Methylibium petroleiphilum PM1: one gene and its partner. The protein of the gene in region 2 interacts with the protein of the main gene of each other region in a pairwise test. Links are inferred from orthologs where the notes say so. Each region holds a gene or a part of one and is shown on either strand. Other genes may lie near its edges. The genes, in order: ruvC and ruvA.

Evidence for each region.
Region 1: the proteins of ruvA (region 2) and ruvC interact in binary tests that used the Escherichia coli proteins (3 or more experiments, as listed by UniProt). The link is inferred for Methylibium petroleiphilum PM1 from one-to-one orthologs.

The regions. Positions count from the first base shown.
Region 1 is NC_008825.1:516,086-530,552, forward strand. The notes cover bases 6,420-9,418. They hold ruvC (crossover junction endodeoxyribonuclease RuvC), read right to left. Parts: upstream 8,197-9,418; coding sequence 7,642-8,196; downstream 6,420-7,641. Other genes in these bases: pedF (cytochrome c-550 PedF), read left to right, coding at 6,420-6,788; MPE_RS02410 (substrate-binding periplasmic protein), read left to right, coding at 6,785-7,615; MPE_RS02420 (phosphatidate cytidylyltransferase), read right to left, coding at 8,196-9,170; MPE_RS02425 (lysophospholipid acyltransferase family protein), read right to left, coding at 9,167-9,418. Outside these bases: MPE_RS02385 (methanol/ethanol family PQQ-dependent dehydrogenase), read right to left, coding at 1-1,685; MPE_RS02390 (sensor histidine kinase), read left to right, coding at 1,865-3,211; MPE_RS02395 (response regulator transcription factor), read left to right, coding at 3,201-3,821; MPE_RS02400 (sigma-54-dependent Fis family transcriptional regulator), read right to left, coding at 3,894-6,032; more of pedF, read left to right, coding at 6,315-6,419; more of MPE_RS02425, read right to left, coding at 9,419-9,793; purH (bifunctional phosphoribosylaminoimidazolecarboxamide formyltransferase/IMP cyclohydrolase), read right to left, coding at 9,845-11,440; MPE_RS02435 (Fis family transcriptional regulator), read right to left, coding at 11,488-11,727; tRNA dihydrouridine synthase DusB, read right to left, coding at 11,724-12,764; MPE_RS02445 (YqaA family protein), read left to right, coding at 12,881-13,363; MPE_RS24835 (patatin-like phospholipase family protein), read right to left, coding at 13,389-14,467.
Region 2 is NC_008825.1:3,433,810-3,447,987, forward strand. Bases 5,725-8,434 are described here. They hold ruvA (Holliday junction branch migration protein RuvA), read right to left. Parts: upstream 7,514-8,434; coding sequence 6,935-7,513; downstream 5,725-6,934. Other genes in these bases: MPE_RS16330 (dynamin family protein), read left to right, coding at 5,725-5,835; mutY (A/G-specific adenine glycosylase), read left to right, coding at 5,844-6,938; MPE_RS16345 (response regulator), read right to left, coding at 7,556-8,215; MPE_RS16350 (sensor histidine kinase), read right to left, coding at 8,283-8,434. In the rest of the region: ispE (4-(cytidine 5'-diphospho)-2-C-methyl-D-erythritol kinase), read right to left, coding at 1-425; MPE_RS16315 (outer membrane lipoprotein LolB), read right to left, coding at 438-962; MPE_RS16320 (tetratricopeptide repeat protein), read right to left, coding at 959-2,788; mutM (bifunctional DNA-formamidopyrimidine glycosylase/DNA-(apurinic or apyrimidinic site) lyase), read left to right, coding at 2,839-3,678; more of MPE_RS16330, read left to right, coding at 3,886-5,724; more of MPE_RS16350, read right to left, coding at 8,435-10,142; MPE_RS16355 (PhoH family protein), read left to right, coding at 10,235-11,191; rRNA maturation RNase YbeY, read left to right, coding at 11,193-11,642; MPE_RS16365 (potassium channel family protein), read left to right, coding at 11,660-12,091; MPE_RS16370 (class I SAM-dependent rRNA methyltransferase), read right to left, coding at 12,121-13,314; MPE_RS16375 (tyrosine recombinase XerC), read right to left, coding at 13,373-14,178. UniProt on the Escherichia coli protein: The RuvA-RuvB-RuvC complex processes Holliday junction (HJ) DNA during genetic recombination and DNA repair.

The DNA of each region.
Region 1 (14,467 bases), 2.9 Mb from region 2 along the record:
GTCTGGAACTTCCACAGTTCCTTGCCGGTCTTGCTGTCGAAGGCCTTCACGTAGCCGTCGGAGGTGCCGGTGAACAGCAGGCCGCCGGCCGTCGTCATCGTGCCGGCCCACAGCGGCAGCTTCTCCTTGTGTTCCCACGCGATCTTGCCGGTCACCGGGTCGATTGCCCGCAGCGTGCCGACGTGGTCCTCGTACAGCCGCTTGATGCGGAAGCCCTGGCCGAGGTAGGCCGAGCCGGCCTTGTAGGTCAGGTGCTCGGTCCAGTAGTCCATCGCCCAGTGGTTCGCCGGGATGTAGAACAGGCCGGTGTCCGGGCTGTAGCTCATCGGCATCCAGTTGGTGCCGCCCAGGAACGGCGGCGACACGAAGATCGACTCGCCCTTGTCGGCGCCGGGCTTGGGGGCCGGCGGACGGTTGTTGTTCTCGATCGGCTTGCCGGTCTTCAGGTCGAAACCCTTGGCCCAGGTGATGCCGTCGACGAACGGCCACGCACCGAGCAGCGCGGTCGGCTTGTTCGGATAGCCGGCGCCGGTCGCGAGCTTCTCGCGGTCGGTCACGAAGAAAAAGCCGTTGCGGTCGGCATGCGCGCCGGCCTTCACCAGCTTGCCGGACTTCGGGTCCTTGTACTCGAACAGCACGATCGAGTTGTTGCCCGAGAAGTCCCAGGCATCGTTCGGCGTGTGCTGGAAGAAGCCCTTGAGTTCGCCGGTCGACGCATCGACGTAGGCCTGACCCGAGGTGAACAGGCTGTCCCAGTTGCGCGGGTCGTCGCCTTCCTTCGTGCGCTTCCAGGTGTTCCACGGCGCCGGGTTGCCGGTGCCGATCACGATGGTGTTGTTCTCGGCATCGAACGACGCGGTCTGCCACGGCGCGCCGCCGCCCTGGTGCCACGCCTCGACCAGCTTGCCGTCTTTGTCACGCGGCCACGAGGGGGCCTTCGCATCGCCGGTCACCGTGCTGTCCTTGCCGTTCAGGCGGCCCATGTGGCCCTCGACCATCGGGCGAGCCCAGACCTCGGCGCCGGTGTCGGGATCGCGTGCGAACAGCCATCCGACGACGCCGAACTCGTCGCCCGACGAGCCGTGGATCAGCAGCACGCGACCGGACTTCTTGTCCTTCACGATGAAGGGCGCGCCGGTCATCGTGTAGCCCACCTTGTGGTCACCGAACTTCTCGTTCCACACCACCTTGCCGGTGGCGCGGTCCAGCGCCACGACGCGTGCGTCGAGCGTACCGAAGTAGACCTTGTCGCCGTAGATGGCGGGGCCGCGGTTGACGACGTCGCAGCACGGACGGATATCGTCGGGCAGGCGGTGTTCGTAGGTCCACAGCTGCCGGCCGGTCTTCGCGTCGAGCGCCGTGAAGCGAGAGTAGGAACTGGTCGCGTAGATCACGCCGTCATGCACCAGCACCTGGCCTTCCTGGCCGCGCTGCTTCTCGCCGCCGAAGGAGTGGCTCCATGCCGGGACGAGCTTCTGCACGTTGGCGGTCGATATCTGCTTCAGCGGGCTGTAGCGCTGGGCCTTCAGGCCCAGACCGTAGCTCAGGACGTCGGTGCTCGTGCGGTCGTCGTTCGAGATGTCTTCCCAGGTGACGTTCTTGACGGCGTGCGCACCCTGGGACAGTCCCAGGACGGCCAGCGCCGCTGCGACGGACAGGGCGTGACGGACGGGATGCTTGCTCATCGGTATCTCCTCATGTTGTGGTGTACGAGCGAGCCGGAGTCTAGGAAGCGGGGTCCACGGTGTATCGGGAGATCGCCCGCGCGAGATCGGGAGATCCTCCCGCTCGCCGCGATCGGGTCAGGAATGACGATTGCTGCCTGCCCGGTGTGCATGCGATCGACGTAGCAAAGGAGACACCCATGGACTTGAGCAAGCGCCTCGTGGTCTGGCTCGCCTTGCTCGCGGCGCTGTGGCTGGGGATCACGCTGGTCTACACCGCCGTGGCGCTGCGCTCGGGCATCCAGGACGAGATGCAGGGCGCCAACGCGGTGGTGGAACTGCTGTCGACTGCTGCGGAGGCAAACCTCGGCGACGCGCACAGCCAACTCCGGCTGCAGGCCCTGCTCGCGGAAGGGCATGCACGGCACCTGCGGGTGCGCTGGGCCGATGAGCCGAGTCAGGACAACCTGGAGCAGGTGTCACTGCTCCACGACTACGCTCGCCGGCTGGCGCCCGCGGGAAAGCCCGTGGCCCAGCACCGCATCGCGATCGGTCCGCGAACGCTGATCGTCGAACCGGCGCCCGACAGCGAGATCGACGAGGTACTGGGCGATGTGCTGCCGTTGCTGCTGCTGTTGCTCGTGGCCGGCGGGGCGATGCTGTTCGGCGTGTGGTGGATCGTGCGCCAAGCGCTGGCGCCGGCCAGCGTGCTGTGTGCCGGACTGGCCCGGCTGCAGGCCGGCCAGCCGGAACCGGGCTTCCCGGCCTTGAGGCTGCGCGAGTACGCGGCCATCGCGCGGGGCATCGACGAGCTCGCCGCCGGACTGGCCATGGCGCGATGCGAGCAGAGCCGGCTCACACAGCGACTGATCGACGTGCAGGAGCGCGAGCGGCGCAGGCTGGCGAGCGACCTGCACGACGAGTTCGGCCAGCATCTGACCGCCATGTCGGCCACGGCTTCGCTGCTTCAGCGCCATGCCGCACGGTTTGATCCGGTAGAGCTGGCGCGCTGCGCGGACCAGATGGTCGCTTCGCTGGGATGCATCCGACTGCAGCTGCGCACGCTCCTGAGCCGGCTGCGGCCGCACGGGCTCGAGGCCGAAGGACTGGCGCACGAACTGGCGGGCTTGATCGATCGGGCCCGGGCTCATCACCCAACGGTGACGATCCGGGCCGACATCGCCAGGCCGCTGCCGGCACTGCCAGAGGACGCCGCGCTCGCGCTCTACCGCAGCCTGCAGGAAGCGTTGACGAACGCCTACCGACACAGCGGCGCAGGCGAAGTGCAGGTCCGTATCGATGTGCCGGCCGTGCAGCGTGTGCGGATGCGGGTGATCGACGATGGCTGCGGCCGCGCCAGTGCGCTGCCGCGGGGTGGCCTCGGCCTGCTCGGCATGCGCGAGCGCCTGGCCATGGTGGGTGGCGGATTGCGACTGGTCGACAACGCCGGTCCTGGCCTGTGCGTCGAAGTCTGGGTGCCGGTGCCGGCCGTCGCCGTCACCGAGTCACTTGAGGGAGAAATGCTTGATACACGTCTTGCTGCTTGACGATCACGCGGTGGTGCGGGCGGGGTACCGGCAGCTCATCGATGCCGAGCCCGACATGTGCGTGGTCGCAGCCTGCGCCACCTCGGCTCAGGCCTGCGAGCAACTGCGCCTGCAGCAGATCGACGTCGCCGTCGTCGATCTCAGCCTGAAGGACGACAGCGGCCTGCAGGCCATCCAGAGATTGCGCGCCCGGCTGGCCTCGCTGCGGATCCTGGTGTTCACGATGCACGCCCAGCAGAGCTATGCACTGCAGGCCTTGCGCGCCGGTGCGCTGGGCTACCTGACCAAGGACTCCGACCCGCAGGCGATGCTGGATGCGGTGCGTCAGGTCGCTCAGGGCCGCCGGGTGTTTTCCAGCGAACTGGTCGAGGCGATGCTCGATCCCCTGGAAGTGGAGCGCGGCGGGCCGCTGCGGCAGCTCACGCCGCGCGAGTTCGATGTGCTGCGGCTGGCCGCCCAGGGCCTCGCGACGCGTGCGATCGCCGAGGCCATGCACCTCGGCGACAAGACGGTGCTGAACTACATGTCGCTGATCCGGCAGAAGCTGGGTGCAGCGAACGACCTGCAATTGCTGCGGCTGGCGGCGCAGAACGGCCTGGTCGAGCTCTGACCACGGCGCGGTGCCGGCGCCGACGCAGGTCCGTCCGGACCTGGTTTTCGCCGGCACTGCACCCGGTGGCGCTCAGCGGCCCGCGCCTGGCGGCCAGTAGAGCTTGCGGTAGATCGTGTTGCGGCTGATGCCCAGTCGCCGGGCGGCGACCGAGATGTTGCCGCCGGCCTCGGCCAGCGCGCGGCGGACGGTGTCGTGCTCGAGCTGGTGCAGCGTGCTGCGTCCGCCCGGCGCTTCGCCGACCTGGGCGCTGCCGAGGCCGTCGGGTGCTGCCGCGTCCGAGGGACGCGGCTCGGCGTGCTGGGCCATGCTCACCGGCGGCCGAGAGGCGGCGACCGAGGCGGGCTCCTCGTCCAGTGTGCGACGCGCATCCTGCAGAAAGTCTTCGGACAGGTGGTCGACGGTGATCACGGCATCGTCGCCAGCCATCGCCACCGCGGTGCGCAGCACGGTGGCCAACTGGCGGATATTGCCCGGCCAGCGGCAAGCCTGCATCAGCCGCAACACCTCGGCGTCGAGGCGCAGCAGACGACCACGGCACTCGCGCTTGAGCAGCTTCTCGGTCAGCGCCAGCAGGTCGGTGCGCTCGCGCAGCGCCGGCAGCTGCACCACCAGGCCGTTCAAGCGGTAGTACAGGTCCTCGCGAAACTGCTTGCGGTCGATCAGTTCTCGCAGCGGTTGATGGGTCGCGCTGATGACCGACACATCGACCGGCAGCGCCCGCGTGCCACCGAGCGGCGTGACCTCACGTTCCTGCAGCACCCGCAGCAGCCGCGCCTGCAGGCCCAGCGGCATGTCGCCGATCTCGTCGAGGAACAGCGTGCCGCCGTGCGCCTGCAGGACCTTGCCCACGGCGCCCTTGCGGCGCGCGCCGGTGAACGCGCCTTCCTCGTAGCCGAACAGCTCCGACTCGATCAGGGTCTCGGGGATCGATGCGCAGTTGACGGCAATGAAGGGGCCGCTGGCGCGACGCGAGCCCTGGTGGATCGCGCGGGCCAGCATTTCCTTGCCGGTGCCGGTCTCGCCCTGGATCAGCACCGGGATGTCGCGGTCGAGCACTCGCTTGACGCGCGTGACCACGTCGTCCATGCGCGCATCCCCGGTCTGCAGCTGTCGCAGGCTCGGCGACGGCGGCACGGCATTGGGATGGGCCGTCGGTTCGCGAGCGGTGTCGGGCAGCGCGTCGCGGGCGGCCGGCTCGCGGGCCGCCTCGTGGGCGAGCGCCTCCGGCTGATCGTCACGGGCGCGGCCCAGTTGGTGCCAGCCGGTGCCATTGAAGCGGGCGTTCGCATGGATCTGGCGGCCGTCGGGCAGGCTCAGCTCCAGTGGCGTCGACAGCGTCGAGCCGAAATGGTCGACCAGCGCTCCGAGCGACACGCCGAACAGGCCGGTGACCGTATTCATCCGCAAGGCCGCGCCCGACAGGCGCAGCATGTCCAGTGCGGCGCGATTGGCGGCTAGCAGCTTGCCGTCCTGCCCGACGGAGACGATGCCTTCCATCAGCGTGCCGAGATAGTCGCGACGCAGGTGGAAATGCAGGCGCAGGGTCTGGTGGCTGTCCTCGATCAGCCAGTGGTTCTGGATCATGCGCGCCGACATCTTCACCAGGCCCATCGTGTGGACGTGGAAGGAGTGGTGATCGCCGCTGACGTCGAGCACGCCGACCAGGTTGCCGCGCGGATCGAAGATCGGCGAGGACGAGCAGGTCAGGAACTGGTTGGCGTGGACGAAGTGCTCGTCGGCATGCACGATGGTCGGCGTTTCGGTGACCAGCGCGGTCCCGATGGCGTTGGTGCCCTTGCTCGATTCGCTCCAGTTGACGCCCGGCGCCAGCGCGACCTTGGACGCACGCGTCAGGAAGTCGTCGTGACCGATCGAATGCAGCACCGTGCCCTGCACGTCGGTCAGCAGCACCATGCTCTGCGTCGCGAGAATCTGCTCCAGCAGCATCTCCATCACCGGCACCGCATGGAGCGACAGACAGCGGTTGCGCTCCCGGGCCACCGCCAGATCCGAGCGCATCAGCGGGGTGTGGTCCGGCGGCCGGATCGGGCTCAGCCGCAGCGAGGCACAGCGTTCATGCGACTGCGCGATGGTGTCGACGTGACCCGGGTCCGGCGGCAGCCAGACGCTCGTCGCGGAATGGCCGAACCCGGACGGGCGCCGGCTGTCACGCTGGGCAGCGCGCGTCGCGGTGGGGGATGCGGTCATCGTGTCTCCTTGGGGGCGTCAGCCCTCTCGGGCGGCCGGCAGCCGCCTCTGCTGTGTGTCCATTGCTCAGGCGTTTGAACGCCTTGTCGTCACTGCCTGAATCGTCCCCCTGTCACCGTGCCAGCCTGGCCCTGCGGCACATCCATGGGGAGCGTCAGTATGCTCCAGTGTGGAGCAAAATGACGGTGTGAACCCGTCACGAGCAGGGGTTCGGGGCAGAACTGTGGCGATGGCACATCACTTGCACCCTCGGACTGTCCCTCTGATTTGGAGCATCTTTCTATGAACTTTCGTACCCAGTGCCTGCGCCATCTCGTCGCGCTGAGCCTGATCGCCGGCGCCGCGGGCGCCTACGCCCACGGGGACGTCACGCCGCAGGCCGTCGATACCCAGTCGCTTCCCGCGCTCGGTGATACCTGGCGCACCGAGAATCCATACCGCAAGAACGACGAGGCCATCAAGATCGGCACCTCGGCCTATACCCAGAACTGTGCCCGCTGCCATGGCCTGGAGGCCATCTCCGGCGGGATCGCTCCCGATCTGCGCAAGCTCGACGGCGAATGCGCCACGCTGAAGGACGACAAGAAGAAGGCCGCCTGCGTGAAGGAAATGGACGAGTACTACGCCACCACGGTGCGCCACGGACGCACCCGCAACGGTGCCGTCTACATGCCGCCGTTCGAGGGCGTGATGCAGCAGGAAGCGGTCTGGGCCATCAAGAGCTACCTCGAAACCCGCCGCGAGAAGCCGCTGTGATCTCCCGTCGCCGGTTGCTGGGTGCCGCCGCGGCACTGGCGCCGCTGTCCGCGCCGCTCCGTGCCGAGGGCAGCGCGCTGGAACGCGTGCGGCGCAGCGGGAGGCTGGTGGTGGCGGTCTACCAGGACATGCCGCCGTTCAACCTGAACGGTCAGGGCGTCGATGTCGATCTGGCCGCGGTGCTGGCCGACAGCGTGGGCGTGCCGCTCAGCCTGTTGCCGATCCCGGCCGGCGAGAGCGTCGGCGACGACCTGCGCAACGCCGTCTGGCGCGGCCACTACCTCGGCTGGGGTCCGGCCGACGTGATGCTGCATGTGCCGATGGACCGCCCGCTGATCGAGGCCAATCCGCAGGTGGAGGTGTTCGGCGCCTACTACCGCGAGACGGTCATGCTGGCCTGGGACAGCGAGCGCGGTCCGACGCCCGAGACCATCGAGGCCCTGCGCGGGCAGAAGATCGCGGTGGCGGGCGTGTCCCTGCCGGGCTACCTGCTGGCCAGCGCCGACTCCGGCGCCCTCCGCGACACGCTCAGCACCCAGCACGCCGACGGCGTGGCAGCGGCGAAGACCCTGCTCTCCGGCGAGGTGGTGGCGGCCGCCGGCCTGGCCTCCGAACTGGAAGCGACGCTCGCCGGCCAGCCGCGCTACAAGATCGTGCCGCTGCCGCCGATCCCGCGAGCGCCGCGCAACGGCTGGGTGGTCGGCTGTGCCGTGAAGCGCGGCGCGACCGACCTGGCGCAGGTGATGCAGCGCCGCCTGATCGACCTCAACAACGGCACAGGCCTGCGCGATCTCTTCCGGCGCCACAACGTCGTCTGGCGTGGCTGATCGCCGCCGACCGGCCTCGGCGCCGGTCAATAGCTGCGGCCCTTGCGGTATTGCGCATGGGCGCGCCGCGCCAGCGGGCTGACGGCGGCGATCGCCGCCTGCGACGCGCCCGCGTGCGCATGGCAGACCGCGAGGCCGAGCGCATCGGCTGCGTCCCGGCTCGGCTCACCGGGCAGCGACAGCAGCCGCGCCACCATGGCCTGCACCTGCTCCTTGCGGGCGTGGCCGTGGCCGACGATCGCCTTCTTCATCTGCAACGCGGTGTACTCGGCCACGGCCAGATCGCCCGACACCAGCGCCGCCAGTGCCGCGCCCCGGGCCTGACCGAGCAACAGCGTCGATTGCGGATTGACGTTGACGAACACGATCTCGACCGCGGCGCAGTCCGGCTGGTAGCGCGCCGCGACCTCGCGCACACCCTCGAAGATGATCTTCAGCCGCCCTGGCAGGTCGCCGTTCGGCAGCGCGTCGGTGCGCACCGTGCCGCTGGCGATGTAGTGCAGCCGCGACCCCTCGCACTCGACCACGCCGAATCCGGTGGTGCGCAGCCCTGGATCGATGCCGAGGATCCGTGTCGCCATCAGAAGCTCAGGTTGAAGTACCAGCGCACGGAATGGAAGAACACCGGCGCCGCGAAGCACAGCGGCGCCACGCGGTCGAGCAGGCCCACCGCACCGGTGACCGAGGCGCGGTTGCCCCAGTAGTGCACGCCGGCGTCGCGCTTGAGCGCCTTCATCACGAACTCGCCCATCGTGCCGCAGGCACTGGCGATCAGCGCCATCACCATCGCCTGCCCCGGCTTGAAGGGTGTGATCCAGTACAGCAGACCGCCGACGATCGCCGCCACCAGCGCGCCGATCAGCCAGGCACGGTAGCTGAAGCTGCGGCTGATGTGGCGCGCCACGGGGCGGCGGCGCAGGCGCCGGCTCGCGGCCTCCTGAGCGATGTGGGCCACCGCGACCACCAGCACCAGGAAGAACACCAGGAAGGCCCCGCGATCCTCGCGGTTCGGAAACTGCAGCAGCAACAGCGCCGGCGTGTGGCTCATGCCGTAGACGCAGACCATGATGCCCCACTGGATCTTCGCGTTGCGCTCGAGGAAGCGCTCCGGGTCGCCGGCCAGCGCGCTCACCACCGGGATCGCCAGGAAGATGTAGACCGGAATGAAGACCGAAAACAGGTCGAAATTGCGGTTGGCCACCAGCAGGTACTGCAGCGGCAGCACGATGAAGAAGGCCAGGATCAGGCTGCGGTGATCGCTGCGCCGCGTGTGCATCAGAGTGATGTACTCGCGCAGCGCCAGGAAGCTGAGCACGCCGAACAGCAGTGTCGCCCCCGCCGCACCCGACACCCAGGCGAGCCAGAACACCGAGGCGCCGATCCACAGGGCGCGCAGCTCGCGCTTGAACCGTTCGTGCCGGTCGCGGCTCTCTTCACCGCGCTCGCGCAGCGAGCGCAGCAGGGCCACGGCGCTGATCAGCAGCAGCGCGCCGAACACCAGCAGGAACAGCAGGCCCACCTGCTGCGAGGCACTGAGCTGCCGCAAGCCGCTCATGCCGCGACGTCCTTCAGCACGACCACGGCCGCGCGTGCGCGGTCGAGGAAGTCGCGCTTGCTCTCGCCGGGCGTCAGCGGCGCCAGCGGCGCGCCGAAGGTCACCGAGCACAGGATGGGCACCGGCACCACCTCCCCCTTGGGCATCACGCGCTGCACGTTGTCGATCCATGCGGGGATCAACTGCACCGTGGGGAACTGCTCGGCCAGGTGGTACAGGCCGCTCTTGAAGGCCTGCGGGTCGCCGCGGTTGCTGCGCGTGCCCTCGGGGAAGATCACCAGCGAGTCACCGCTTCGCAGGGCCTCGACGAGGGGCTCGAGCGGGTCCTGGTCGTCCGTGCGCTGGCGCGCCACGTAGACCGCGTTGAACACCTCGCGCGTGATCCAGTGGCGCAGCGGGCTGGCGGTCCAGTAGTCCTTCGCGGCGATCGGCCTCGTACGGGCGCGCAGGTCGCGCGGCAACGCGGCCCAGATCAGGACCCAGTCGAGGTGGCTCTGGTGGTTGGCGAAGTAGATGCGCTGCTCTGCCTTCGGCGGGCAGCCGTACCAGTGCCCCTGCGCCCCGGTGATGAGCCGTGCCAGGAAGGACAGCAACAGGCCTACCGAGTCGGCGGCGGCGGACATGGTCCCCTGCTATTCGGAGCACGCGCCACGGGGCACCGCAGCCGGCCGTGCTCAGTGCCTGAAGTGACGCACACCTGTCAGCACCATCGCGATGCCGCGTTCGTTGGCGGCGGCGATCACCTCGTCGTCGCGCAGGCTGCCGCCGGGCTGGATGACGCTGCGCGCTCCGGCATCGGCCAGCACGTCGAGGCCGTCGCGGAACGGGAAGAAGGCGTCGCTCGCGACCGCCGAGCCGGCCAGGCTCAGGTCGGCGTGGCTGGCCTTGATGCTGGCGATGCGCGCGCTGTCGAGCCGGCTCATCTGGCCGGCGCCGACGCCGAGCGTCATGCCGTCGCCGCAGAACACGATGGCATTGCTCTTGACGAACTTGGCCACCTTCCACGCGAACAGCAGGTCGGCCAGCTGTCCGTCGGTCGGCGCCAGCTTCGTGACGACTTTCAGGTCCTGCAGTCCGAGCACGTGGTTGTCGGCGCTCTGGATCAGCAGACCCGAGCCGACGCGCTTGATGTCGTGCGAATTGAGGCCGCGCGACCAGGCGTCGGGCGCGTCGCGCTGCACGCCGTCGAGCGAGATCTGCAGCACGCGCGTGTTGGCCTTGGCGGCGAACACGGCGCGCGCCTCGTCGGTATAGCCGGGGGCGATCAGCACCTCGACGAACTGCTTCGCGATCGCCTGCGCTGCCGCGCCGTCGACCGGAACGTTGAAGGCGATGATGCCGCCGAACGCGGAGGTCGGGTCGGTGCGGAAGGCCTTGCCATAGGCCTCGGCCGCGTTGGCGCCGAGGGCCACGCCGCAGGGGTTGGCGTGCTTGACGATCACGCAGGCCGGCCCGTCGACGGAAGCGTCGAAGCCTTTCACGCACTCCCACGCCGCATCGGCGTCGGCGATGTTGTTGTACGACAGCTCCTTGCCCTGCAGCTGCACGGCGCTCACCAGCGAGCCAGGCGCCGGGTGCAGGTCGCGGTAGAACGCGGCGCTCTGGTGCGGGTTCTCGCCGTAGCGCAGGTCCTGCAGCTTGACGAAGCGGCCGTTGCTTTGCGCCGGGAACTCGGCGCGCGTGCCGTCGGGGCGCAGCGCCGACAGGTGGTCGCTGATGGCCGCGTCGTAGTTGCTGATGCGGTTGAAGGCCGCGACCGCAAGCGCGAAGCGCGTGCTCTCGCTCACCCGGCCGTCCTGCTGCAGGTCGGCCAGCACGCCGGCGTACTGCGAGGCGTCGGTCAGCACCGCCACGTCCTTCCAGTTCTTGGCGGCCGAACGCACCATCGCCGGTCCGCCGATGTCGATGTTCTCGATCGCGTCCTCCAGCGTGCAGCCGGGCTTCGCGACTGTGGCCTCGAAGGGGTAGAGGTTGACCACCAGCAGGTCGATCGTCTCGATGCCGTGCGCGGCCAGCGAGGCCATGTGCGCCGGCAGGTCGCGGCGCGCCAGCAGGCCGCCGTGGATGGTCGGGTGCAGCGTCTTCACGCGACCGTCGAGCATTTCGGGGAAGCCGGTGTGGTCGGCCACCTCGGTGACCGGGAGGCCGCTGTCGGCCAGCAGCCTGGCCGTGCCACCGGTCGAGAGCAGCTTCACGCCCAGCGCATGCAGGGACCGGGCGAGTTCGACGATGCCGGTCTTGTCGGAAACGGAGAGGAGGGCGGTGGCCATGGCGGTCGTGGAAGCGGGGTAGGGGCGGAAAACGGAGTACGGCGCGCTCAGGGCTTGATGAGCTTGTGCTCGAGCAACTTGCGCCGCAGGGTGTTGCGGTTGATGCCCAGCCACTCGGCGGCGCGTGACTGGTTGCCTTCGGCGTGCTGCATCACCACGTCGAGCAGCGGCTTCTCGACCACCTGCAGCACCATGTCGTAGATGTTGCGCGGATCGGCGCCGCGCAGGTCCTTGAAGTAGGCATCGAGGCCCTCGCGAATGCACGCGTCGATGTGCTTCTTGGTCATGCAGCCTCTTGTTCGAAGGACGGTTCGAGCGCCGCTGCTGCTTGCGGCAGCAGCTCATGCTCGACCCCGAGGGCATCGAAGAAATCGCCGACAGCGGCGACTTGCGCCTCGCAGCGCTCCAGTGTGTTCATTCGGGCGCGGAACAGGGCACCGCCCGGCAACGCGTGCACTGCCCAGCCGATGTGCTTGCGCGCGGTGCGCACGCCGGCGTATTCGCCGTACAGGCCGTAGTGGTCGTGCAGGTGTTCGATCAACCAGGCCTTGGCCTGCGCGGTACGCGGCGGCGGCAGGCGCTCGCCGGTGGCGAGGAAGTGCGCGATCTCGCGGAAGATCCACGGCCGCCCCTGCGCAGCGCGGCCGACCATCACCGCGTCGGCGCCGGTTGCGGCGAGCACGTCGCGCGCCTTCTCGGGCGAGTCGATGTCGCCGTTGGCGACCACCGGCACCTGCACCGCGGTCTTCACCGCGCGCACGGTGTCGTGTTCGGCCGAGCCGGCGTAGCCCTGCTCGCGCGTGCGGCCGTGCACCGTCAGCATCGCGATGCCGAGCGACTCGGCGCCGCGCGCCAGCGCCACCGCATTGCGGTTCTGCATGTTCCAGCCGGTGCGCATCTTCAGCGTCACCGGCACGCCGTGCGGCGCGCAGGCGGTGACCACCGCCTCGACGATGCGCAGCGCGAGCGACTCGTCGCGCATCAGCGCCGAGCCGGCCCACACGTTGCAGACCTTCTTGGCCGGGCAGCCCATGTTGATGTCGATGACCTGCGCGCCGCGGTCGATGTTGTAGGCGGCGGCCTCGGCCATCATCAGCGGCTCGGTGCCGGCGATCTGCACCGCGATCGGCGCGACCTCACCGTCGTGGTTGGCACGCCGCGAGGTCTTCAGGCTGTGCCAGAGTTCCTTGCGCGAGGTGACCATCTCGCTCACCGCATAGCCGGCGCCGAGCCGCTTGCACAGCTGGCGGAACGGTCGGTCGGTGACGCCCGCCATCGGTGCCACGAACAGCCGGTTCGGGAGCTCGATCGAGCCGATGCGCAGGGGAGACACGGGAGGCGGTGTGCTTAAAAAGAGGGCAGAGTATAGCGGCGCGATCCGGGCAGGTCGGGCACCGATCGGTGGCGCTGCTTGCTGCGCTGCATCGACAATCCACATCGATGGAGAGCTGGCTCGAATCGATGCTCGCCGTGCTCGCGTTGCCGAAGTTCGGCCTGAGCACGGTGTTCGTCGTCGCCTTCGTCTCGGCCACGCTGCTGCCGTTCGGTTCGGAGCCGGCGGTGTTCGGCCTGGTCAAGCTCGACCCGCAGTTGTTCTGGCCGGCCGTGCTGGTGGCCACCGCCGGCAACACGCTCGGCGGCGCGGTCACGTGGTGGATGGGTTACGGCGCCGAGCGTGCCTACGAGCGCGTGAAGCACAGGCCGGCCGACGCGCGCGTGCTGAAGTGGCTCGAGCGCTTCGGCCCGCCGGCCTGCCTGCTGAGCTGGCTGCCGGTGGTCGGTGACCCGCTGTGTGCGGTGGCTGGCTGGCTGCGGCTGCCGTTCTGGCCCTGCCTGCTCTACATGGCGATCGGCAAGTTCGCGCGCTACCTGACGATGACGGCGCTGCTGCTGTGGGTGTTGCCGGGGCAGTTTCACCCCTGACGAGCGGTGCGCTCCGGCGCCGCCGTCAGGCCGTGAGCGCGGCGTCCAGCGCGTCGAGCGTCGTCTCGAGCCGGCGCAGCGCCTCGTTGGCGCGGCCGACCGGCGTCGGGCGCGTGTCGAGCAGCGTGCGCCGCGGGTCGTCGAGCGCGGCGCTCCAGCCGAGGCCGTGGCGAGCCAGCCGCGGGCCGAGTGCGGCGCGGCGCGCGCGCAACTGAGTCCGCGTGGCCTGGTAGGCGTGCTCGGCCATGCGGCGGCGCTGCGAGTAGCTGAACGGGTTGGTGAAGAACACCTTGGCGTCGCGCGCGTCGGGCTCGAACAGCAGGATGTCGGTGTCGGGGTGGAGTTGGTCGTACTGGCGCAGGCCGAGCTCCATGCGCGAGCGGATCAGCGTGCGGAACGTCTGGCTCAGCACCTGCGGCAGGCCGCCGTCGACCAGCCGCGCCAGCGGCGCCCTGGCACCGTCCGCCGGCCTGTGCGCGTCGGCGGGGCTGTCGTAGGGCACCAGCGGATTCAGGCAGATCAGCAGGTCCAGGCCCTCGTCGAGCAGGACCGAGGCATGCAGCGTCTTGCGCAGCACGCCATCGACGTAGCAGCGGCCGTCGATCTCGACCGGCGGGAACAGTCCGGGCAGCGCGGCGCTGGCCTGCACGGCGAGCGAGATCGGCACGTGGTCGTGGCCCGGCAGGCCGAAGGGCCGGGCGTCGCCGCTGTCGAGGTCGACCGCCACCAGCACCAGCCGGCGCGCCAGCGTGCGGAAGTCGTTGCTGCGGCCGGGCGCGCCGAACACGCGGCTCAGGTGCTGGTGGACCGTGCGGTTGGAGAACAGGCCGGTCGGCATGGCGCGGCCGAGCTGGTCGAGCACCTGGCTGCGGGTGGCGAAGCCCAGCGCATAGTCCAGAGCCGCGCCGCCGGCCAGACCGGGCGCCCGCGCGAGGCGCTTCGCGAACTCGCCCCAGGCCGGCCGCATCAGCAGCGCGGGGTCGAACACGTCGTCCGGCGGCCCCTCGTTCTCGATGAAGGAGCGGCACAGCTCACGCGGCCCGATGCCGTTGGCCAGTCCGGCGGCCACGAAGCCGCCGGCCGACACGCCCACGTAGCCCTGGC
Region 2 (14,178 bases):
AAGAAGGGCACGTCGGCGCCGAGCTGCAGGCCCAACGCCAGCAGCCGCTCGCGCGACCAGTGCAGGCCCCACAGGCGGTTCAGCGCCAGCAGGGTGCTGGCGGCGTCGGAGCTGCCGCCGCCTAGGCCGGCGCCCCAGGGTACGTCCTTGTCGATCGAGATGTCGGCGCCGAGCGGGCAGGCACTCTCGCGCTGCAGCAGGCGCGCCGCGCGCAGGCACAGGTCGTCCTCGGGCAGCGCGGCGGCCAGGTCGTGGCGGACCAGGCGGCCGTCGAGGCGGCGTTCGAAATGCAGGGTGTCGGCCCAATCGATCAGCGCGAACACCGACTGCAGCAGGTGGTAGCCATCGTCGCGCCGGCCCGTCACGTGCAGGAACAGGTTCAGCTTGGCTGGCGCGGGAACGTCGTAGAGGGCTTGCAGACTCATCGGCGGGCCTTCTCAGGGGGCATCGTCGAGCTTGGCGCGCACGCTCACCACGGGGAGCGCGGCGCGGCGCGCCTCGACCCAGCCCTCGGCCCGGCGCGACACGTCGACCACCCAACCGAGCTGCGAAAAGCCCTGCGGTTGCGCCGCGCTCGGCGCGCCGGGCCAGGGCCGGGCGTGAAGCCAGTCGAACAGCGCGGCGAGCGGTACCCGCTCGCCCAGCGCGTCTTCCGCCAGGCTCTCTAGGTCGGGGTAGAGGCGCTCGCCGTCGCCGGAGCGCAGGCGAACCTGCCGCGGCGACCAGTCGGCGCGGGCGAGCTGGATGCCGAGCGGCGTCGTCAACGACAGCTGGCCCGACTCGGACGAACCTTCCAGTTCGAACGCCGCATTGAAGTTCCGTGCCGCGTCGCCCTCGACACGCACCGACAGCCGTCCCGCCAGCCGCTCGCCCTGGGGCGCCGGCGTGCCAACGCCGGCGCACCCCGCCAGCCACACTGCCGCAGCACACGCGGCGGCGAGCAGTGCGCAGCCACGCCTCACAGATCGACCTTGAGCCGCGCCAGGGTTTCCTTCAGCACGTCGTTCGTGGCGTCGCGGGCCCGGGCCTCGGCCCAGATCCGACGAGCCTCGTCGCGCCGGCCACTGACCCAGAGCACCTCACCCAGGTGCGCGGCGATCTCGGTGTCCGGTCGTGCGCCGTGTGCCTGCCGCAACCAGCGGATCGCCTCGTCATGGTTGCCGAGCCGGTACTCGACCCAGCCCAGGCTGTCGATCAGGAACGGATCGCCCGGCGACAGCTCCAGGGCCTTGATGATCAGCTGGCGCGCTTCCGGCAGGCGCTGGTTGCGATCAGCGAGCGAGTAGCCCAGCGCGTTGTAGGCCTGCGGCTGCTGCGGCTTCAGCGCGATCACGCGACGCAGCAACTGCTCCATCTCGGTCATGCGGTCGAGCTTCTCGGCCATCATCGCCTGCTCGTACAGCAGGTCGGTGTCGTCGCGGTAGCGGTCGTTGGCCTCGGTCAGGACGCCCAGTGCCTCCGACCACTGCTTCTGGTCGCGCAGCAGTTGCGCCTCCACCAGTAGCTTGGAGCGCGCGTCCTCCGGCTGCCGTTCCGGCAGCGCGCGGATCAGGCTGCGCGCCTCGGCGAGCTTGCCCTGCTGCGCCAGCAACGATGCGCGCCGCGATTGCACCGTCAGTGCCTGGGAGCTGTCGACCTTGGCCAGCCAGCCCTCGGCGGCCTTGAAGTCGCGCCGCTGCTCGGCGGCCTGGGCCAACAGCAGGTAGGCCTGCGTCAGACGCTGCATGGGCGTGGCGGCGTCCTCGTCCTGCGTGGCATCGGCCGCTTCGGTCGATGCCGCCTCGCTGCCGGCCTCGAGGCGCGCGAGGTACTCGCGCAGCGCCGCTTCGGCCTCGGCCGGCTGCTTCAGTTCCAGCCGCAAGGCGCCCAGCGTCAGCCAGGCGTCGACAAACTGCGGCGCGTCGCGCGTCACCGCCTCGAGCTGCGGCGCGGCGTCCGCATAGCGCTGCGCGACAGCCAGCGTGCGGGCATAGACCAGCCGCACCGCGCTGCGCGTGGCGGCCGGAGCCGGTGGCTGGGCCTCGAGAAAGGCCGTGACCAGCGACTCGGCCCGCTGCTCGGTCGGCATCAGTTCAATGGCGAGCAGCGCCACGGCCTCCGACCGCGGACTCAGCGCTTGACCACGGCGCGCGGCGTCGAGCGCGCGCGCCGCATCGCCGGCGGCCAGCCGGCTGCGGCCCAGCGCCACCCAGGCGGCCACCGCGGTGGCTTGCGGCTCGCCCGCCGAGCGCTGCTCTGCATAGGGCAGCAGCACCTGTTCGAGCACCGCCGTGGTCGCCTTGCGATCGGTGGTGCGCGAGAAATAGCCAGGCAAGGACCCGATGGCCGCCGGCCGCTGGGCCGGCGGCACCAGCGCCAGCGTGGCCCGCAGCGGCTGCACGGTTTCGGCGGTGCGATTCAACGCGACCAGCAACTGCACCTCGAAGCGGTGGGCGTCGATCGAGCCGGGCACGGCCTGGCGCCAGGCGCGTGCCGCATCGAGCGCCTGCTCGCCGGCCTGTGCCTGCAAAGCGACTTCGGTGGCGCGCCGGAACAGGCGCTCGTCGCGGGTCTTGCGGGCCGCATCCAGCAGGACCTGGTAGCTGGTACCGGCATCGCCCTGGCTGAGCTCCATCTCGCCGATCAGCAACTGGTAGAACAGCGGTGCGTCGAGGACCGAATTTTCCACCGGTGCCGCAGCGCCCGGCCCGGATGCCGGCGCTTCCGCCGGAGCGGGCTGGGCCCACGCCGTCGCGGCAAGAACGCTGGAGGCCGCGAGGGCCAGGACAGCGAATCGGAAAGGGGCCATGGACACTCCAAAGTCGAATTTCATTCTATGCATCCCCAGATAATGGCCCTATGCCCGAGTTGCCCGAAGTGGAAGTCACGCGCCTGAGCCTGGTCGATCGGCTGCGCGGCGCCGAGATCGCCGGGGTGCGTGTGGGCAAGCCGTTGCGCTGGCCGCTCGGCTGCGCGCCGTCGACACTGGTCGGGCGGCGCCTGCTCGACGTCAACCGCCGCGGCAAGTACCTGTGGTTCGCACTGGGAGCGCGGCCCGGCGTCGCGGCCGATGACGGCGGGCTGCTGCTGCATCTCGGCATGTCGGGTTCGCTGAACCTGTCGACGCACGCCGAGCCGCCCGGCCCCTGGGACCACTTCGACCTGGCGACCAGCCATGGCCTCCTGCGGCTGACGGACCCACGCCGCTTCGGCGCGGCCGTGTGGTCGTCCTCGCGCGACGAGGGCGCGGCCGGCAAGCTGCTGGCGGGACTGGGCGTGGAGCCGCTCGAGGCCGGCTTCACCGCCGCACTGCTGCACGCGCGCCTGCGAGGCCGTCGCGTCGCCGTCAAGCAGGCACTGCTGGCCGGAGACATCGTGGTCGGCGTGGGCAACATCTACGCCTCGGAGGCGCTGTTTCTGGCGGGCATCGACCCGCGCACGCCGGGCCATCGCATCAGCCTCGCGCGCTGCGAGCGCCTCGTCGATGCCGTGCGCGCGGTGCTCGCCCGCGCCGTGGCGGTGGGTGGTTCGACGCTGCGCGACTTCCGGGACGCCCATGGTCTGGGCGGCGCCTTCCAGAACGAGGCCCGGGTCTACGGCCGCGAGGGCGAGCCCTGCACGACCTGCGGCGGCACGGTGCGCCGCATCGTCCAGGGGCAGCGCTCGACCTACTTCTGTCCCCACTGCCAGCGCCGTTAGCGCGGTCGACGCAGCGGCCCGCTGTCACAAATGCACACGTCTTGAGCGGCGCGGGCGTGACGTGCTGACGACGGCGGCACGCCGGCGAGAAGGGCCCTGCGCTACCATCTTCTGCACAGAGAGCCCGCGTTGGAAAGTCACCCGTCCGCCTCGTTCGCCCACAGTGTCGACACCCTTGGTCACTGGCGCAGCACGCTGGAATCCAGGGTGCGGGAACTCGCCCGTTTCCTGCGCGAGCACGAGTTGCTCGACGAGCCCGCGACCGGCCTTCTCGAGTCGTTGCGCCAGCGGCTCGCGGGTGAGAAGCTCATCGTCGCCTTCGTCGCCGAGTTCTCGCGCGGCAAGTCGGAGCTGATCAACGCCATCTTCTTCGCCGACACCGGCCGCCGCATCCTGCCGGCAACGCCGGGCCGCACCACGATGTGCCCGGTGGAGATCGGCTACGAGGCCGACGAGCCGCCCGGCCTCGCGCTGCTGCCGATCGACACGCGCCTGCAGAGCCCCTCGCTCGCCGACCTGCGCCGCCAGCCCCGCGCCTGGCAGCTGACGCCGCTGGACATGGAGGACACCGAAGGTCTGGCGCAGGCGCTGACCCAGGTGACCCAGACCCGGTCGGTCAGCGTGACGATGGCGCGCGACCTCGGCTTCTGGAACGACGACACGCCGGACGACAACCCGCCGCTCGACGAACAGGGATGCGTCGAGGTGCCGGCCTGGCGTCATGCGCTGATCAACCTGCCGCACCCTCTGCTCAAACGCGGCCTGGTCGTGCTGGACACGCCGGGCCTCAATGCCATTGGTGCTGAGCCCGAGCTCACCGTCGGCCTGCTGCCGGCGGCCCACGCCACCGTGTTCGTGCTGAGCGCCGACACCGGCGTCACCAAGTCCGACCTGGCCATCTGGCGCGACCACCTCGGCGTGCAGGGCGTGAGCCGCTATGTCGTGCTCAACAAGATCGACACACTGGTCGACCCGCTCAGCACGGCCGAGGAGACCGAGGCGCAGATCGAACGCCAGTGCAACGATGTGGCCCACACGCTCAACATGCCTCGCGAACGCGTGTTCCCGCTGTCGGCCAAGCAGGCCCTGGCGGCGCGCGTGGCCGGTGACGAGGCCGATCTCGTCGCAAGCCGCCTTCCCGCGCTCGAGGAGGCCCTGAGCGAACGGCTGCTACCCCAACGCCAGCAAATGCTGGCGCAGATCGGCGTCGAGGGCATCGCGATCGTCGAGCAGCAGGTCGGCCGGCGCCTGACCGACCGGCGCCGTCAGATCGCCGAGCAGTTGCTCGAGCTGCGCGGCCTGCGCGGCAAGAACGCCACCAAGGTCAAGCTGATGCTGACGCGCGTCGATGCCGAGGCGGCGGAGTTCGAACAGTGCATCTCGCGCCTGCAGGCGATGCGCGTGGTGCACACCCGCATGCTGAAGGACGCGCTGCTCGACCTGTCGAGCGACCGGCTGCGCGAGCACGTGGGCGAGATGCAGGAAGGCATCCGCAGCTCGCTGCTGCAGCTCGGCGCCAAGAAGGCCTTCATGACGCTGTGCGGCAAGCTGCGCGAGCGCATGAAGCGCGCCCAATCGCGCAGCGAAGAGATCCACTCGATGCTCGAGGCGTCGTTCGAGATGCTGAACACCGAATTCGGGTTCAGCCTGCTGGTCGCGCCCACGCCCGAACTCGGCCGCTTCATCGGCGACCTCGACCTGATCGAACGCAACTACGTGCAGTACCTGGGCTTGACGCAGGCACTCAAGCTCACGCAGGAGCGCTTCCTCGAGCAGTTCCGCCGCATGCTGGTGTCGCGGCTGCGCGTCGTCTTCGAGAGCGCCAGCGGCGAACTCGAGCTGTGGAACAAGACCGCGTCCGCTCAGATCGACACCCAGTTGCGCGACCGTCGGCGGGGCTTCAAGCGCCGGCGCGAGGCACTCGAACGCATCCAGGCCGCCGCCGGCGAACTGGAGTCGCGCCTGAGCGAGCTCGAGAGCCAGGATGCGCGCCTGCAGCAGTTGCAGCAGCGCGTGACCGAGCTGGTCGAGGGCACCCGACTGCACGCCGATCCGCGCGGCGACCTGTCCGAGCGGGATACCGTCAGCACCAGCGAACTCCTCGACGACTCGATCGACCTGCTGCTCGACTTCGAGATCGATCCGGCCCGCGCTTGAGCGCCGCCGTGTCCCCACCGGCCCCGAGCGGCAGGACGCCGGCTTCCGCGCCCGACACCGGCGCAACCGCCACCACGGCCAGCCTGGCCGAGCGCGTGGTGACGTGGCAGCGCACCCAGGGTCGCCACGGACTGCCCTGGCAGCGCGAGCGCGATCCCTACCGCGTGTGGCTGTCGGAGATCATGCTGCAGCAGACCCAGGTCAGCACCGTGCTGACCTACTATGTCCGCTTTCTCGAACGCTTTCCGGATGTGGCCGCGCTGGCGCGCGCGGCGCTCGACGACGTGCTGGCCGCCTGGGCTGGCCTGGGCTACTACAGCCGCGCGCGCAATCTGCACCGCTGCGCCCAGGCGGTGATGGCCGAGCACGGCGGCCGCTTCCCGGCCAGCGCCGAGCAGCTCGCCACGCTGCCCGGCATCGGCCGATCGACCGCCGCCGCCATCGCCGCGTTCTGCTTCGGCGAGCGGGCCGCGATCCTCGACGGGAACGTGAAGCGCGTGTTGACGCGCGTCCTGGGCTTCAGCGCCGACCTCGCCGTCGCCCGCCACGAGCGCGGCCTGTGGGCTCGGGCCTGCGAGCTGCTGCCTCCGGCGTCGGCCGACATGCCGACCTACACCCAGGGGTTGATGGACCTGGGTGCCACCGTCTGCCTGGCCCGCAAGCCGAACTGCCTGCTCTGCCCGCTTCAGGGCGACTGCGTGGCGCGACGTGAGGGCCGGCCCGAGGCCTACCCGGTGAAGACGCGCAAGCTCAAGCGCACCCGCCGCGAACACTGGTGGCTGTGGCTGGAGCACGCTGGCGCGGTGTGGCTGCAGAAACGCCCGGCGACCGGCGTGTGGGCCGGACTGTGGAGCCTGCCACTGCTCGACGACGAAGCCGCGCTCGGTGCGGTGGTGCAGCGCTGGCAGGTGCCGGTGGAGCCGCAGCCGCTGATCGAGCACGCACTGACCCACTTCGACTGGACGCTGCACCCGCGGCGCGCGGTGCTGGACAGCGCAGAGGGTGTCGAGGCCGCGCTGGGCCCCGGCCGCTGGATCGCGCTCGACGCCCTCGATACCGTGGGGCTGCCGGCGCCGCTGAAGAAGCTGCTCGCGGCGCGCTAACGCGCCAGCGCCTTCAGCGCGAGCTTGATGCCGTCGCTGACGCCCACCTCGGCCGGCAGCGCCTTGACCGCCGCCTGCGCCTCGCGCTCGCTGTAGCCCAGCGCGATCAGCGCCTGCAGGATGTCGGCCTGCGCGTCGCTGGCCGGCTTGCCGCCGATCGCGGGGCCCAGATCGGCACCGAGCTTGCCCTTCAGTTCGAGCAGCAGCCGTTCGGCGGTCTTCTTGCCGATGCCCGGCACCTTGACGAGGCGGCTGGCGTCCTGCGCCGTCACCGCCTGCGCCAGATCACCCACCGTCAGACCGGACAGGATGGACAACGCGGTGCGCGGCCCGACACCCGAGATCTTGATCAGCATCCGGAAGGTTTCGCGCTCGGGCGCCGTGAGGAAGCCGAACAGAACCTGCGCGTCCTCTCGCACGACGAAGTGCGTCAGCAGCGTGACCTTCTCGCCGATGGCGGGCAGGTTGAAGAAACTGCTCATCGGCACGTCGACCTCGTAGCCGACGCCGCCGACGTCGATCAGCACCTGCGGCGGGGATTTCTCGGCCAGCAGGCCGGTGAGGCGACCGAGCATCCTAGGCTGCCGCGGCGGTCGCGGCGCACGGGTGCGCCGTCTTCAACGCCGGAACAGGCCGAGCCGCTGGGCCTCCAGGGCCACCTCAGCGCGCGAGCTCACGTTGAGCTTGCGGTAGATCTGCTTCACGTAGTCGGCGATGGTGTGGCGCGACAGGTTCAGCTGCACGCCGATCTCCGGCAGCGTGAAGCCCTTGGCCACGCGCAGCAGGACTTCGTTCTCGCGCTCGGTCAGCGTCACGCCCGGCATCAGCGGCGTCTTCTCGCGGAACTGGCTGCGCTGCTGGGCCGCGAAATACTGGATCACGCGGCGCGCGATCGACGGTGACAGCGGCGGCTCGCCGGCGCTGATGCGTCGCAGCTGGTCGGCCAGCTGTTCGCGGGACTGCTCCTTCAGCAGGTAGCCGAAGGCTCCTGCCTGCAGCGCGGGGAACAGGTGGTCGTCGTCGTCGTGGATCGTGACGACCACCGACTGCGCCTCGGGCTGGGCCTCGCGCAGCGCCGCCACCACCTCCACGCCCGAACCGTCGGGCAGGCCCAGATCGACCAATGCCAGATCGAAGCGCTGGGCGCTGATGTGCTCGCGCGCGTCGTGCACGCGGGCGGCCTCGGTGATCTGCGCCTGTGGAAACACCTGCAACGCAAGTGCCTTCAACCAGACACGGATCTCGGGCAGATCTTCCAGCAGCAGGATGTGGGTCATGTCACTCACCGTTTCATGGTAACAGTCTGAGCGCTGACGGCAAGGCCCGCAAGCGACCGGGCGCTGCTCACAGCGGAAGCGTGAGCCGGATCACGGTTCCATAGCCCGGGCCCGACTCGATCAGGCACTGGCCCTGCATCTGCTTGGCGCGTTGCTTCATGCTGGCCATGCCGTGGCCGCGGTCGAGGCGGCCGTCGAGTTCGAGCGGGATGCCGCGCCCGTTGTCTCGGATCACCAGCTGGAACTCGTCGCCGATGCGGCAGGTGACGGTCGCCCGCGAGGCGCCGCTGTGCTTGATGAGGTTGCTCGTGGCCTCGCGCAGCACGCGCGTCGTCTGCACATAGGAACGGGCCGCCAGGGTGCGCGGCGTGGTCGGCTCGGTGCTGTGCCACTCGATCTCGATGCCGGCATCGCCCAGCCGCGACACCGTCTCGGCACGCCAGTCGGCCAGCGCGTCGGTCAGCTGCACCGGCTTGCCGGCGATGCCACGCACCGACAGCCGCATCTCCTCGAGCGCCTCGCGCGCCAGCGTCGAGATACGCTCGTCGGTGCTGGTGTGGACGATGGTCAGCAGCTTGGCACCCAGGTCGTCGTGCAGGTCGGCGGCGATGCGCTTGCGCTCCTTCTCGGCCACCTGCTCCACCCGCACCTCGGCCAGGTGCGAGAAGTTGCGCTCGATCTCGGCCGAGATCTCGTAGACGCGCTGCTCGAGCTGCTGGCGCGCCGTCTCGGCGGCGGTCAGCGCGTTCGCGAAGGTCTGCACCAGCCGGAACGCCAGCACGCAGAACAGCAGCGGGATCGCGAAGTGGATGACATGGACATTGGGCAGCTTGAGGAAGCTGTCCTGCACACCGACCTCGATGCCGATCACCACCACGACCAGTGCGAGGATCGAGCCCAGCAGCCAGAACTCGCCGCGCCGCGTGCGCCACACGTGCGCGAGGCAGAAGCCGATCGCCGCGAACACCTCCAGCGCCAGCACGGAATAGCACAGCACCGCCCCTGAGAACAGCCGCTCCGGCCCGGCCAGCAACAGGCCGGCCGGCATCACCAGGCACTGGGTCCACAGGGCGATGTCGACGGCGCGCCACTTCATGCCGCAGTAGCGCAGCAGGAACAGCACCGCACACACCGACAGCGGGACGAAGGCGATGCAGCTCAGCAGTTCCAGCGTGCCGTTCGGCAGCGGGATGTCGCGCCACCAGATGCGAGCGCTTAGCAGCGCCCAGCCCAGCGACACCACGCCGAAGTACTTCAGGTGCGACACGCGCCGCACCCAGCCCAGCGCCAGCATCACCACGCCGATCATCACGAGCGTCGCCGCCACGATCTGCGCGAAGCTCACGTTCCAGAAGCGCTGGCGCTCATGCAGCTCGCGCAACTGCGGATAGGGCCCGATCAGCACCTCCGACAAGCCACCGGCACGCTGACGCCCCGCCACGCGCGGCAGCGGGTAGCCCACCACCTGGAGCGCCAGTTCGTTGCCGGCGGCATGCAGCAGACCGGCGGGCAGGCTGACCAGCTGCGACTGGTAGCAGTTGCGCGTGACCGGCTCGCGCAGGCTGCCACCGCGATAGAGCAACTGGCCATTGAGGTAGACCTCGAGGTTCGAGCACACCCGCGGGATGTAGGCGGAGAGCAAGGCGCCCGCAGCCTGCTGCGGCGCATCGAAGCGCAGCCGGTACCACTTGACCTGTTCGCCCGCCGGGCCCTGCGCCGACCAGTCGTCCGGGAGTGCCACGGTCTCGAAACCGCCGCCGACCGGCGGCGCGAGCGTCAGTGACGGCACGCTGGCGACCTGGGCGCTGCGCAGCGTCAGCAGGTCCGTCGTCTGGGCGACCGTCGGAGCGGCGAACGGCAGGCCGCCGCACAGGCCCAGCCACAGCAGCAGAAACAGGCGCCCGGGCGCGGAGAGGTGGCGAAGCATGGGCGGCGATTGTGCAGGATGGTGCGCGGGGCGTGCCTGTCGCCGGCGCCCGGCCGCGCCACAATCGGGCTCCCCACGCGACCGCCCTGCCCGTGATCCTGCGCCACGCCTTCATCCCGCTCGACAACATCCGCCTCGCGCACCTGTGCGGCACGCTCGACGAGCACCTGCGTGCCATCGAGGCGGCCTTCAACGTCGGCATCACGCGCCGCAACGAGTCCTTCCGCATCGAAGGGGCCAAGGCGCAGGCCGAGCGCGCCACGGCGCTGCTGCAGTCGCTCTACGACCGCGCCAAGAAGCCCATCACCCCCGAGAGCTTCCAGCTCGCGCTGGTCGAGGCCGCCCAGGGCGGCGGCGTCCGCGACGCGAACCCCGGCGACGGCGCCATCACCCTGCGCACCCGCCATGCCGACCTGGCCGGCCGCACCGGCAACCAGACCCAGTACCTGCGCCACATCCTCGACCACGACATCGCCTTCGGCATCGGCCCGGCCGGCACCGGCAAGACCTTCCTCGCCGTGGCCTGCGCGATCGATGCGCTGGAGCGCAGCGCAGTGCAGCGCATCGTCCTCACCCGGCCGGCCGTCGAGGCCGGCGAACGTCTGGGCTTCCTGCCCGGCGACCTGGCGCAGAAGGTCGACCCCTACCTGCGCCCGCTGTACGACGCGCTCTACGACCTGATGGGCTTCGAGCGCGTCACCAAGGCCTTCGAGAAAGGCACGATCGAGATCGCGCCGCTGGCCTTCATGCGCGGACGCACGCTGAACCACGCCTTCGTCATCCTCGACGAGGCACAGAACACCACCACCGAGCAGATGAAGATGTTCCTCACCCGCATCGGCTTCGGCAGCAAGGCCGTCGTCACCGGCGACGTGAGCCAGATCGACCTACCCAAGGGCGTGGAGAGCGGCCTGATCGAGGCCGAGCGCGTGCTCCGGCGCGTCAAGGGCATCGCGATGACGCGTTTCACGTCGGCGGACGTGGTTCGCCACCCGCTGGTGGCCCGCATCGTCGAGGCCTACGAGACCGCGGCAAAGCCGGTGTCCTAGGATGAAGCGCCCCGCCCGTCCGGTGCTGAAGCTGTCGCTGCAGTTCGCCGATGCAAGCCATCGGGCCCAGCTGCCGCGCCACAAGGTACTGCGCTGGATCCGCGCCGCACTGGACGTGCCGGCCGAGATCACGGTGCGCATCGTCGGAACCGACGAAGGCCGCGCGCTGAACCGCGACTACCGGCAGAAGGACTACGCCACCAACGTGCTGACCTTCGACTACGAGGCCGAGCCGGTGGTGGTGGCCGACCTGATCCTGTGCGCCCCGGTGGTCGAGCGCGAGGCCCGAGACGAGGGCCGCTCACTGGAAGCCCACTACGCCCACCTGCTGGTGCACGGCACCCTGCACGCCCAGGGCCACGACCACGAGATCGAGGCCGAGGCGCAGGCGATGGAAGCGCGCGAGACCGAGGTGCTGCGTGCGCTCGGCTACGCCGATCCCTACGCCTGAGCGCATTCCTGTCGGCCATGGCCCTCGTCGTCTTCAGCTGCGTGCTGCTGATCGTCGCCACGACGCTGACGCACTACGAGGTGCTGAACCTGCTGACCCGCCTGCTCGACCGGCTGCACTGGCCGGGCCGGGCCAAGCTGATCGTCGCCGTGCTCGGCTGCTTCATCGGCCACGGCGCGGAGATCCTCCTCTACGGCGCCGGCTACTGGCTGCTGATCATCAGCGCCGGCCACGGGTCGCTGGGCGGCACCGCCACGCCCGACCTCGGCAGCGCACTCTATTTCTCGGCCGAGACCTACACCTCGCTGGGCTTCGGCGACGTGGTGCCGGCCGGCCCGGTGCGGCTGCTGGCCGGCGTCGAGGCGCTCAACGGCCTGCTGCTGATCGGCTGGTCCGCGTCCTTCCTGTACCTGGAGATGGAGCGCTTCTGGCGGCGACGCGAGCGCTGAGAGGGAGGGAGCAAGGCGTTGCGCCACGCTCACTGCTTCAGGATCGCCAGCCCCTTCAGGTACTCGCCCTCGGGGAAGTTCACCGTCGTCGGGTGGTCCGGCGCCGCCTCCAGCCGTTCGAGCAGGTAGCCGTCGACCCCGGCATCGAGTCCGGCGCCGGCGACGATCTTGTGGAACAGGGCGGCGTCGACACCGCCGGAGCACGAGAACGTGAACAGCAGGCCGCCGGGCACCAGTAGCTTCAGCGCGAGGCGGTTGATGTCCTTGTAGGCGCGTGACGCGCGCTCGGCGTGCGCCGCCGTCGGCGCGAACTTCGGCGGGTCGAGCACGATGGCGTCGAAGCTCGCGCCGAGCTCGAGATGGCGCCGCAGCGTGCCGTTCACGTCGGCGTCCAGCGCCTCGTGCCGCGCCGCATCGAAGCCGTTCAGCTGCACGTGCTCGCTCGCCCGCGCCAGCGCCGGGCCGGACGAATCGACGCTGATCACCTGCTGCGCGCCGCCGGCCAGCGCGGCGACCGAGAAGCCGCCGGTGTAGCTGTAGCAGTTCAGCACGCGCCGGCAGCCGAACTGCCGCACCAGCTGCATGAAGCGCAGCCGGTTGTCGCGCTGGTCGAGGTAGTAGCCGGTCTTGTGGCCCTCCGCCACATCGACCTTCAGTTGCCAACCGTGCTCGCGGATCGTGAGTTCGGTCGCGCCCTCGTCGGCAGCGGGCCGGCGCAGCCAGCCGGTCGCGCTCGGCAGGCCCTCGAGCTCGCGCACGTTGGCGTCGGAACGCTCGTACAGCCGCGCGCACCCGGTGGCCGCCAGCAGGGCCTCGGCGATGGCCGGCTTCCAGCGCTCGACGCCAGCGCCGAGGAACTGTGCGCTCAGCGTGTCGCCGTAGCGATCGACGATCAGCCCGGGCAGGCCGTCGGCTTCGCCATGCACCAGGCGCTGGGCGTCGCTGTCGATCGCCAACCGCGCACGCAGCGCGACCGCGCGCTCGACGCGCCGCGCGAACAGGCTCGCATCGACGCGCTCGGCCACATCGAAACTCCAGGCCCGCACGCGGATCTGCGACGCCGGGCTGTAGGCACCCCACGCGAGGAAGCTGCCGTCGTGGGCGTCGATCCGCACGGTCTCGCCCGGATCGGCTTTCCCGGAGGCGATGCTGCCCTCGAACACCCAGGGATGGCGGCGCAGCAGCGAGCGCTCCTTGCCGGCGCGCAGACGGATCGATTTCATGACCGGATTGTCGCGTGGGGCGGCGCGCGCCGGCGCCGCCGGCGCCGCCGGCGACGCATCACGACTTCTTGCGCGCCCGCGGGTGGGCCGCGTCGTAGGCCTTGGCCAGGTGCTGGAAGTCGAGCTTGGTGTAGACCTGCGTGGTCGTGATGTTGGCGTGCCCCAGCAGCTCCTGCACAGCGCGCAGGTCGCCGCTGGACTGCAGCAGGTGCGAGGCATAGCTGTGCCGCAGCATGTGCGGGTGCACATGGGTCGGCAGGCCGGCCTGGATGGCCCGCTCCTTCAGCCGCGTGCGCACCTGCGAGGCCGTCAGCCGCCGGCCGTGGCGGCTGACGAACAGCGCCGGCTCGTCGACCTGCGCCACGCTGCCGCGCTGCGCCAGCCAGTCGTCCAGCGCGGCAAGCGCCGCCCGGCCCACCGGCACGCTGCGCCGCTTGCTGCCCTTGCCGAGCACGTGCGCCTCGGCGTCGGCGCGGTCGATCCAGCCCAGCGCGCCACCGCCGGGCGTCACGTCCAGGTCCACCAGTTCGGCCACCCGCAGGCCGCAGCCATAGAGCAGTTCGACCAGGCAGCGGTCGCGCGCCTCGAGCCGCGCATCGCCGTCGACCTGCCGGTGATCGGCCAGTGCCACGGCATGGTCGACCGACAGCGCCTTCGGCAACGGCTTGGCCGCGCGAGGCGCCCGCAGCCCTTCGACCGGGTTCAGCGCCACCCGGCCTTCGTGCCCGAGCCAGCGGTACAGCCCGCGCCAGGCCGACAGCGCGATCGCGATGCTGCGCGGCGCCAGCCCGCCGGCATGCAACCGCGCCATCCAGTGGCGCACGTGGTGCGGCTGCACGGCACGCAGGGCTACGCCGTCGCGCT